3 regions of the Tardiphaga sp. vice304 genome follow, and region 2 is predicted to be linked to each of the others. Evidence: predicted binding sites of a transcription regulator. Region 2 holds the regulator's gene; each other region holds the start of a gene.
What was found. Region 2 encodes PhoB, which activates phosphate uptake and scavenging genes when phosphate is short. Its sites were predicted from a motif close to TGTCATNNANCTGTCAT; they were not measured.

Region 1 (3,276 bases), 2.4 Mb from region 2:
GCAGCCAGATGCGGGTAGCCGGCCTTGTTGAGGATCGGCCCCACCGCGAGGTTGAGTCCGGTGCCCCATGGCGGCAGGATGAAATCGACCTTGTCCTGGGTGATCAGCCGGTCGAGGGCTTTCGCGGCCTCTTCCGCGCTGGAGCGGTCGTCATACTGGACGACTTCGATCGGCACGCGCTTGTCGCCGAGCTTGAGGCCGCCGGCGGCGTTCACTTCCTTGACCCACAGATCGTAGTTCGGGATCGTGGTAACCGCGGCGCCGCCGGCGCCCGGGCCGGTGCGCGAGATCGCATAGCCGATCTTGACTGAGGTCTGCGCCTGAACAGTTGCGCTCGCGCCGCAGGCAGCCATTGCCAGCAGTCCCGCCGCAAAGCGGGTGAATGGTGAAAGCATGTCGTCCTCCCCGGAGCCCCGTCGCCTTTCCGGCGATCGATCGCGCTACTTAAGCGGGCATTTTTACCGTTGTCCATGCGAACAACGAGGGACGCATCGGCAATCGCTGCTGCGGTGCAGGGGCGTTTCGCCGCAGGGCGGTGCGGCGGTTGCGGTCTGTCAGTAGCGCTGCGGCACGTAGAGCTCCGGCGGCACCGGCGTGCGGTGATAATCGGGATTGCGCACGCGCGGGGGCAGTTCGACCGGCGGCTGCGCGATCTCCTGATACGGAATCTGCTCCAAGAGATGCGCGATGCAGTTCAGCCGTGCCTTCTTCTTGTCGACGGCCTCGACGACGTGCCACGGCGCTTCCGCGATGTGGGTGCGGGCCAGCATGGCTTCCTTGGCCTTGGTGTAGTCCTCCCAGCGGCTGCGTGCCTGCACGTCCATCGGGCTCAGCTTCCACTGCTTGAGCGGATCGGCGATCCGCATGCTGAAGCGCAGGTGCTGCGCTTCGTCGGTGATCGAGAACCAGTACTTGATCAAAATGGTGCCCGAACGCACCAGCATGCGCTCGAATTCCGGCACCGAGCGGAAGAACTCTTCTACCTCGTCCTCGGTGCAGAAGCCCATCACGCGCTCGACGCCGGCGCGGTTGTACCAGGAGCGGTCGAACAAAACGATCTCGCCGCCGGCCGGCAGATGCGAAACATAACGCTGGAAGTACCACTGGCTGCGTTCGCGCTCGCTGGGTGCCGGCAAGGCGGCGACGCGGCAGACGCGCGGGTTGAGCCGCTGCGTGATGCGCTTGATGACGCCGCCCTTGCCGGCGGAGTCGCGGCCCTCGAAGATCACCACGACTTTCAGTTTGTGATGCTGCACCCAGCTCTGCAATTTGACGAGCTCGCCCTGCAGGCGGAACAGTTCCTTGAAATACAGCCGGCGATCGAGCGTCTCCTGCGGGGTGTGGCCTTCCATTTCGTTGGTCAGCGCATCGAGCCGCTCGTCGTCGATCTCCAGCTCGATTTCTTCGTCGAAGCCGTCGAGCATTTCCTCGCGGATGCGGTCGTGGGCGGATTGCACGTCGTCGATGGAAAGATTGGTCATCAGGGCTCCGCGGGGGGGATCGAAAGATCGCCGTTATCACCCCACGCAAATGTCACCCGTGTGACAAACGTTCCAAAGCAGCGGCGATCGGCCGCTGCGTCGTCAGAGCTTGTAGGCCATGCGGAACTCGCCCCAGTGCCGGCCCTGGACGCGGATCGGGACGTCGATCTCGCGCATCATTACGGTGACGTTGTTGCCCATGTCGCGGGCGTAGCTCTGGATCAGATAAGCGCGGGTGTTGCGGCCGGCGGCGAGACCCGCGGGGTCGTTGAAGATGCGGCGGTTGCGTGAATTGGCAGTGTTGAAGGCGACGTCGCCGGGACGCTGCGGTTTGGAATAGATGCTGTTGTGCACCGGCAGATAGCCGTTGCGGTCGATCGCCGCACAGAACGCCATCCGCTGGTCGGTCGCCAGCAGCCTGTCCTGGAAGTCGGGCAGAGCGCGGTCGGCCCAGTCGAGGATTTTCGTACGCACCTGGACCGGGTTGGAGCCGGCGATCTCGACATAGCTCTCGTCGAACATGTCCTCGATGCGGACGGCGCCGCGGGCGACGCCATCGGCGAAGATCTTGGTGATGGCTGCGCCGGCGTCGATCGCGCGGGTGACGAATTCGGTGTTCTCATCGTGGATCGCCCATAGCCGGTCTTCGATGCGATCGAGCAGTCGGGCATCGGGCGTCACGAACAGCGCGCGGGCGCCGGCCGGCGAATGATCCGCGATGCGCAGCCGGCAGGCGCCGACGTCCGCCAGATCCGCCGCGACGATGTCGTTGCGTGCCAAGGAGGCCGCCCCCGGTCCGCCGATCAGGACGCCTTCCAGCGAGATCTCGTAGACCGGGGCGGTCAGCGGGCCGCTGCGGCTCTGCAGCGTGATCTGCAGGTGGCAGGGCAGCCGTTCGCGCTTGCGCTCCTCCTCGCGTTCGCTCTGGCGCAGCAGCACCGCGCAACGCGCCTTCAGCTTGGAGGCAAAGGTCGTGACCGCCCGGCCGGCCTGCGCCACATCTTTACCATGCGCGGCGGCCTCATTGGCCGCCTGGTCGATTTCGGCGGCGCTGTCGCTCACCGAGACGATGAACTCGGAGGCCTGCGCGGCATTGCCGGATATCTCGCCGGTGGTGGCATTCTGTTCGGCGACCGAGTCGTTGACGCTGGCAAAGACCGGGCGGATCGCTTCGATCGCGCTGGAGATCCGGTGCACGGCATCGACCGAGCCGGCAGCGTCTTTCTGCAGGGCGTCGATCTTGCGCTCGATTTCCTTGGTGGCGTCCTGGGTCTGCACCGCCAGCGCCTTGACCTCGGTGGCGACCACCGCAAAGCCGCGCCCGGCCGCGCCCGCGCGCGCCGCCTCGATCGTGGCGTTGAGCGCCAGCATCGTGGTCTGGCGTGCGATCTGTGCGATCAGGGTGACGACGTTGCCGATCGCCGCCGATGAATCGCGCAACCGGTCGACGGTCACGCTGGCCTCCTGCGCGGCGGCGCCGGCCTCGTCGGCGAGTCGGCTGGCGTGGCGGACCTGGCTGCCGATCCCTTCGGCCGAATGGGTGAATTTGTCGGCGGCCTGGGAAAAGGTGGTGGCGGTCGATTGCGCCGCCTGCGTGCGTTCGGCCAGCGCGTCGGAGCGGGCGCGGATCAGCGTCAGCGTGGTCGCGGTGGCTTCGGCGCCGCCGGCGACCGACGACGAGGCGCGCTCGAGCTGCCGGATCAGGGCGCCGAGTTCGAGTTCCAGCAGGTCGAGAATGTCGCGCGCCTGGTCCGCCTCCGGCGCCAGCGGTGCCTCGGCGGCCACGACAGGCGTC
Region 2 (3,276 bases):
CCACCGGACCGCAGCAAATGTGGATCTGGGCCGGCGCCAACATCGCGCCGGTGAACTGGGCGCTCGGCGCGCTCGGCATTATTCTCAAGCTCGGCCTGCTGGAAACGATCGCCGTGATCGTGATCGGCAACCTGATCGGCTGCGCAATCTTCGGCGCCTTCACGGTGATGGGCCACAAGACCGGCGTCAACCAGATGGTATTGAGCCGTGCCGCCTTCGGCCGTCGCGGCGCCTATCTGCCGAGCCTGCTGATGTTCCTGATGACGCTGGGCTGGATCGGGGTCAACACCTACTTCCCCGCCAAGATCTCGATGGCCATCCTCGCCCAGTTCGGCATCAGTGACACCTGGACCGCGAACTTCCTCGTCATCACCCTCGTGATGGTGCTGCAGGTGATGATCGGCATCTATGGCTTCTATGCCATCCGTACCTTCGAGAAGTACACCGTGCCGGCGACCGTGGCGATCATGGTGCTGATGAGCATCCTGGCCTGGAGCCAGGCCGGCGTCGTCAATTGGGGCCTCAAGACGTCGCTGGAGCCCGGCGCGCATCTGGCGATGCTGACGCTGCTGATGACCGCCGTCGGCGTCGGCTGGGGAATCTCGTGGGTGACCTGGGCCTCGGACTATTCGCGCTTCGTGCCGCGCACCATCTCCTCGAGACAGGTCTTCTGGTACAGCTACATCGGCATGTTCGTGCCCTCGGTGTGGCTCGCTGTCCTCGGCGCTACCATCGCGTCGGTAACGCTGGATGCCGATCCGGCCAAGATGGTCAGCGCGGTGTTCGGCGGCGTTGCCGCGCTGCTGGTGCTCTTGATGGTTCTGCATGGGCCGATCGCCAGCAACATCCTCAACGTCTATTCGGCGGCGCTGGCGGCGTTGAGCATGGGCCTCAAACTGTCGCGCACGGCGCTGGCGCTGATCGTCGGTGTCGCCGGCTATGCGGTGACGATCTACTTCATCTCTGCGCCGTCTTTCGCCAAGGCGTTCGACAACTGGCTGATCAGCCTGTTGATGTGGATGAGCCCCTATGCCGGCGTGATCCTCGCGGACTTCTTCGTGAAGCGGAAGGGCGTGATCGACGTCGCCGAACTCTACAAGTCTCCGCAGACGAGCGCCTATGGCGATATCAATTGGAGCGGAATGATCGCCTTCGGCGTCGGCTTGGTCGCCGCATGGCTGTTTCAGGACGGGCTGGTGCCGACGCTGCAGGGACCGATCTCGATCAACCTGCTGGGCGGCGCCGATTTGAGCTGGCTGGCCGGGATTCTGGTGGCGGGCGGTGTTTATCTTGCGATGGACAAGTACGCTGCCACGGCGCCGGCGATCGCGAGCCCGGCGGAGTAAACACCTCCCGCACCACCTTTTTACGAAAACGACGTTCGGTCTCTAGCCCAGCCGCGACGCACGGTTACCTCTCCCCGCCGGGGAGAGGTAACCGAGGGTCGCGGCTAGAATTTGATGTGGGATGGCAAGCAAGCGAGCGCTAAGAACTCTGCTCGCTCAGCTTGCCTGTTCGGCGCTGATGCTGGCGAAGCGGTCGTCCAGCGCGTAGCCGGCGCCGCGCACGGTGCGGATCGGATCCTGCTCGCCGCGCGGGTTGAGGATCTTGCGCAGACGGCCGATATGCACGTCGACGGTGCGCTCGTCGATATAGATATCGCGGCCCCACACGCTGTCGAGCAGTTGCTCGCGGCTGAACACCCGGCCGGGATGTTCGAGGAAGAATTCGAGCAGGCGATATTCGGTCGGGCCGAGATCGATCGGCCGGCCGGAACGAACGACGCGGCGCTTGTCGCGGTCGAGCTCTATGTCGCCGAACGACAGCACGGTCGCCAGCCGCTCCGGCGCGGCACGGCGCAACAGGCCCTTCACGCGGGCCAGCAGCTCCGGCACCGAGAACGGCTTGACGATGTAATCGTCGGCGCCGGTGGCCAGGCCTCGGACGCGTTCGCTTTCCTCGCCGCGCGCCGTCAGCATGATGATCGGCAGCGACTTGGTCTCCGGACGCGCGCGCAGCCGGCGGCACAATTCGATGCCCGACAGGCCCGGCAGCATCCAGTCCAGCACCACCAGATCCGGCACCCGCTCTTTCAAGCGGGTGTCGGCGTCGTCGCCGCGGGCGACGGTCTCGACCTCGTAGCCTTCGGCGTCGAGGTTGTAGCGCAGCAGCGTGGTCAGCGCTTCTTCGTCTTCGACCACCAGAATGCGCGCGTTCATGGGCTTGTCTCTCTCGTTAAACCGGGGCGTTGGCGAAATTGGTCATATCGCCCTTCGGGCGCTTGTCCAGGATCGCTTCGCCCTCAATCATGTAGAATACGGTTTCGGCGATGTTGGTGGCATGATCGCCGATCCGCTCGATGTTTTTGGCGCAGAACATCAGATGGATGCAGAACGAGATGTTGCGCGGATCTTCCATCATGTAGGTCAGCAGTTCGCGGAACAGCGAGGTGCAGATCGCGTCGATCTCCTCGTCGCCCTTCCACACCGCCATCGCCGCCGGCAGATCATGCGCGGCGTAGGCATCGAGCACGGCCTTGACCTGCGAGCGCACCAGATCAGTCATGTGTTCGAGGCCGCGGATCAGCTTCAGCGGATGGAAGTCGCTGTCCAACGCATTGACGCGCTTGCCGATGTTCTTGGCGAGATCGCCGATCCGCTCCAGATCGGTGGCAACCCGCATCGCGCCAACGATCTCGCGCAGATCCACCGCCATCGGCTGACGCCGGGCAATGGTGAGCACGGCACGCTCTTCGATGACGCGCTGCAGTTGGTCGATTTCCTGGTCGGCGGCGGCCACCTTCATTCCCAGCGGAATGTCGCGACGCACCAAGGCGTCGACGGAATCGGTGATCTGCCGCTCCGCGAGACCACCCATTTCAGCGACCAGCCGGGTCAATTCCTGCAGGTCGCCGTCGAAGGCCTTGGTCGTGTGTTCGAAAGCCATATCAATCCCTCCCGCGTTCAACGCGTCAGCCGAACCGGCCGGTGATGTAATCCTGGGTACGGCGATCTGTCGGCGAGGTGAAGATCTTGTTGGTCGGGCCGAATTCGATCAACTCGCCGAGATACATGAAGGCGGTGCTGTCAGAAACGCGCGCCGCCTGCTGCATGTTGTGGGTGACGATGGCAATGGTGTAGTCGTTCTTCAACTCGTCGATCAATTCCTCGATCTTGGCGGTCGAGATCGGATCCAGCGCCGAGCACGGCTCGTCGAACAGGATCACCTCGGGCCTGACCGCAATGGTGCGCGCGATGCACAGGCGTTGCTGCTGGC
Region 3 (3,276 bases), 2.6 Mb from region 2:
CGCGTCAAGAATACGCTCGCGGTGCTGCAGGCGATCGCCAGCCAGACCTTCCGCAGCGCCAGCAAGGCCGAACGCGACGCCTTCGACGGCCGGCTCGGCGCGCTGGCCCGCGCGCATGACCTGCTCAGCCAGGAGAAGTGGACCGGCGCCGGCATCCACGACGTCGTGCACCGCGTGCTGCAGCCCTATGCGGTGATCGGCTCGAGCCGCGTGCACATTCATGGCCCGAAGGTGCCGCTGGCGCCGCCGCGCGCGGTGATGATGTCGATGATCCTGCACGAGATCGCCACCAATGCCGCGAAATACGGCGCGCTGGCAAACGACACGGGCTGCATCAGCATCGCGTGGCATCTGACCGAGCCGGACCACGACGGGCTGCACCTGACCTGGGTCGAGACCGGCGGCCCACATGTGCACGCCCCGACACGCAGGGGTTTCGGATCGCGTCTGATCGAACGCGGCGCCCGCGACCAGCTCGGCGGCAGCGCGACCGTCGACTTCCTGCCGACCGGCGTCGTCTGCACCATCGAGAGCGCGCTGGATTGAGCACAGGCTTTCGCGGGACGACAGCCGGGAGGGCTTCCTGATCGCGCCAACCTCGTTTAGCCTGCCCGCAACAACAGCCGGCCACCAAGGCCGGCGCGCAGGGAGAGCGACAGAATGATTTTGCGTCACGGAATTCGATGGTTGGCTGCCGCTGTTGTTACAGCAAGCCTCACCAGCGCCGCATCCGCACAGACTTCAACCTACCCGAACCGCACCGTCACGCTGGTATTGCCGTTTGCCGCCGGCTCCGGCACCGATGTGACCACGCGGATCATCTCCCAGCAGCTCGGCATAGCGCTCGGTGTGCCGATCGTGATCGAGAACAAGCCCGGCGCCAACGGCTCGATCGCGGCGACCTATGTCGCGCGTGCGGCGCCGGATGGTTACACCTTGTTCGTCACCACCAACACATCGCATTCGGCGAACCCCTTCCTGCTCAAGACCATGACGTACGATCCGGTGAAGGATTTCACGGCGATTGCGCGCACCGGCGACCTGCCCTTCATGCTGGTGGTCAACAACGACGTGAAGGCCCAGACGGTCGCCGAGTTGGTGGCCTACGGCCGTGACAATCCGGGCAAGCTGACCTATGCGTCCGGCAGTTCGTCGGCGATCGTGTCGGGCGCCACTTTTGCGCGCAACGCCGGCATCGAGATGCTGCATGTGCCCTACAAGAGCTCGCCACCGGCGATGAACGACGTGATCGGCGGCCGCATCGACATGATGTTCACCGACGTGCCGAGCGGCCTGCCGCACGTCACCGGCAAGGCGCTGCGCGCACTCGCCGTCACCACGACCAAGCGCTCGCCGCTGGTGCCGGAGCTGCCCACCATGCAGGAAGCCGGCGTACCGGATTTCAACATCACCTCCTGGCAGGCCTATTTCGGCCCCGCCGGCCTGCCGAAGGAGATCGTGACGAGGCTGAACAGCGAGATCCGCAAGATCGTCGAGAAGCCGGAGATGAAGGCCCGGCTGGCGGAGCTCGGCATGGACGCGTTTTCAGGGACGCCGGAGGAGCTCGATACGTTCGTGAAGGAGCAACTGGTGCTGTGGGAGAGACTGATCACCAACGCGAAGATCGAGAAGCAGTAAAATCCAATCTGTATCGTCCCGGCGAGCCAGCGTGGGAGCGCAAGCCGGGACGACGTGGAAAAGATGTCGAGAGACACGCGCGCGCACTAACCCGCAGCGCGGCGTCATGTCCCACCGCTCTCCCCGACTGTCACGCTCCCGTCGTCAAACCGTCAGCAGGCCGTAACGACCACCCCCCAGAACTCGCCACGTCAATAGCTCTGGGAGAACCACCATGCGCCATTCACTGCTCTGTTCCGTCGCGTCGATCGTGCTGCTGTCGTCCGCGGCCTTTGCGCAAAGCGAGGGCGAGTTTCCCGCCAAGCTCGCCGGCCACGCCGTGCTGCCGGCGCTGTCGACCATCGAGGCCCCGGCGGATGCGCCGAACGACCTGAAGACCTCGGGCAAATACACCACCGGCAAGCGCGTCGATGCGCTGGGCACCGTGATGGGCAAGTCCTATGAGCGCGAAACCGGCGTCGCATTGCCGATGAAGGGCCAGCCGCTGCAGGGCCATTCCGGCATCAAGGTGATGCCAGACGGTTCGTTCTGGGTGCTGACCGACAACGGCGCCGGCTCGCGTTACACCTCCGCCGACTACATGATCTATCTCAATCACCACAAGATCGACTGGAAGAACGGCAAGGTCGAACGCCAGGCCACCGTGTTCCTGCACGACCCCGACAAGAAGGTGCCGTTCCGCATCGTCCACGAGGACACCGCGAAGCGCTATCTCACCGGCGCCGACGTCGACACCGAAGGCTTCCAGATCGTCGACGGCAACTTCTGGCTCGGCGAGGAATTCGGCCCCTATATCATCAAGGCCGACATGACCGGTAAGGTTCTTGCCGTGTTCGACACCGTCGCCGACGGCAAGCCGGTGCGTTCGCCGGACCATTGGCAGGTGCAGTCGCCTGGCGCGCCGGGCGCCACCTTCACCAACGTCAACCTGCGCCGCTCCAAGGGCTATGAAGGCTTTGCGGCGTCGAAGGACGGCCGCTTCCTGTACGGCCTGCTGGAAGGCCCGATCTGGGATGCCGAGAAGAAGGATTGGGAGAAGGTCGACGGCAAGGAAGCCGCGCGAATTCTCGAGTTCGACGTCAAGGCGGAGAAGTTCACCGGGCGTTACTGGCAGTATGTGTTCGAGAACAATGGCCATGCGATCGGCGATTTTAACATGATCAGCGCCGACAACGGCCTGATCATCGAGCGCGACAATGGCGAAGGGACCAAGGACAAGGCCTGCGCCGAGGGCAAGCGCGGCACCGACTGCTTCCCGGATCTGGCGAAGTTCAAGCGTGTGTTCAAGATCGAGATGAACGACGCCAATGTCGGCAAGCCGGTGCGCAAGATCGGCTTCATCGACCTGATGAAGATCCAGGACCCCGACAAGGTGGCCCGCAAGCCGCTGAACGACGGCGTGCTGACCTTCCCGTTCTTCACCATCGAGAACGTCGATCTCGTCGATGCAACGCACATCATCGTCGGCAACGACAACAACCTGCCGTTCTCGTCGAGCCGCGATCCCAACAAGGCCGACGACAACGAATTCGTGCTGCTGGAAGTCGCTGATTTCCTGAAGGCGAAGTAAGCGAAAGAAGCGATCGGGCGGAGGAGCCCGCGTTGATCGTTCCCTCCCCCCTCGTGGGGGAGGGAAAG

Region 1: ppk2 (polyphosphate kinase 2) is a predicted target of PhoB. The motif match lies at 1,531-1,547, and genes of this name have one in related genera.
Region 3: FNL56_RS21820 (esterase-like activity of phytase family protein) is a predicted target of PhoB. The motif match lies at 1,778-1,794, and genes of this name have one in related genera.

The regions. Positions count from the first base shown of each region.
Region 1 covers NZ_CP041402.1:4,778,759-4,782,034, reverse strand. The annotation lists gene FNL56_RS22825 (amino acid ABC transporter substrate-binding protein) at 1-395, opposite strand, end outside; gene ppk2 (polyphosphate kinase 2) at 555-1,481, opposite strand; gene FNL56_RS22815 (methyl-accepting chemotaxis protein) at 1,584-3,276, opposite strand, start outside.
Region 2 covers NZ_CP041402.1:1,396,085-1,399,360, reverse strand. The annotation lists gene FNL56_RS06615 (cytosine permease) at 1-1,346, shown strand, start outside; gene phoB (phosphate regulon transcriptional regulator PhoB) at 1,503-2,219, opposite strand; gene phoU (phosphate signaling complex protein PhoU) at 2,236-2,946, opposite strand; gene pstB (phosphate ABC transporter ATP-binding protein PstB) at 2,972-3,276, opposite strand, start outside.
Region 3 covers NZ_CP041402.1:4,578,052-4,581,327, forward strand. The annotation lists gene FNL56_RS21810 (sensor histidine kinase) at 1-546, shown strand, start outside; gene FNL56_RS21815 (Bug family tripartite tricarboxylate transporter substrate binding protein) at 664-1,638, shown strand; gene FNL56_RS21820 (esterase-like activity of phytase family protein) at 1,853-3,208, shown strand.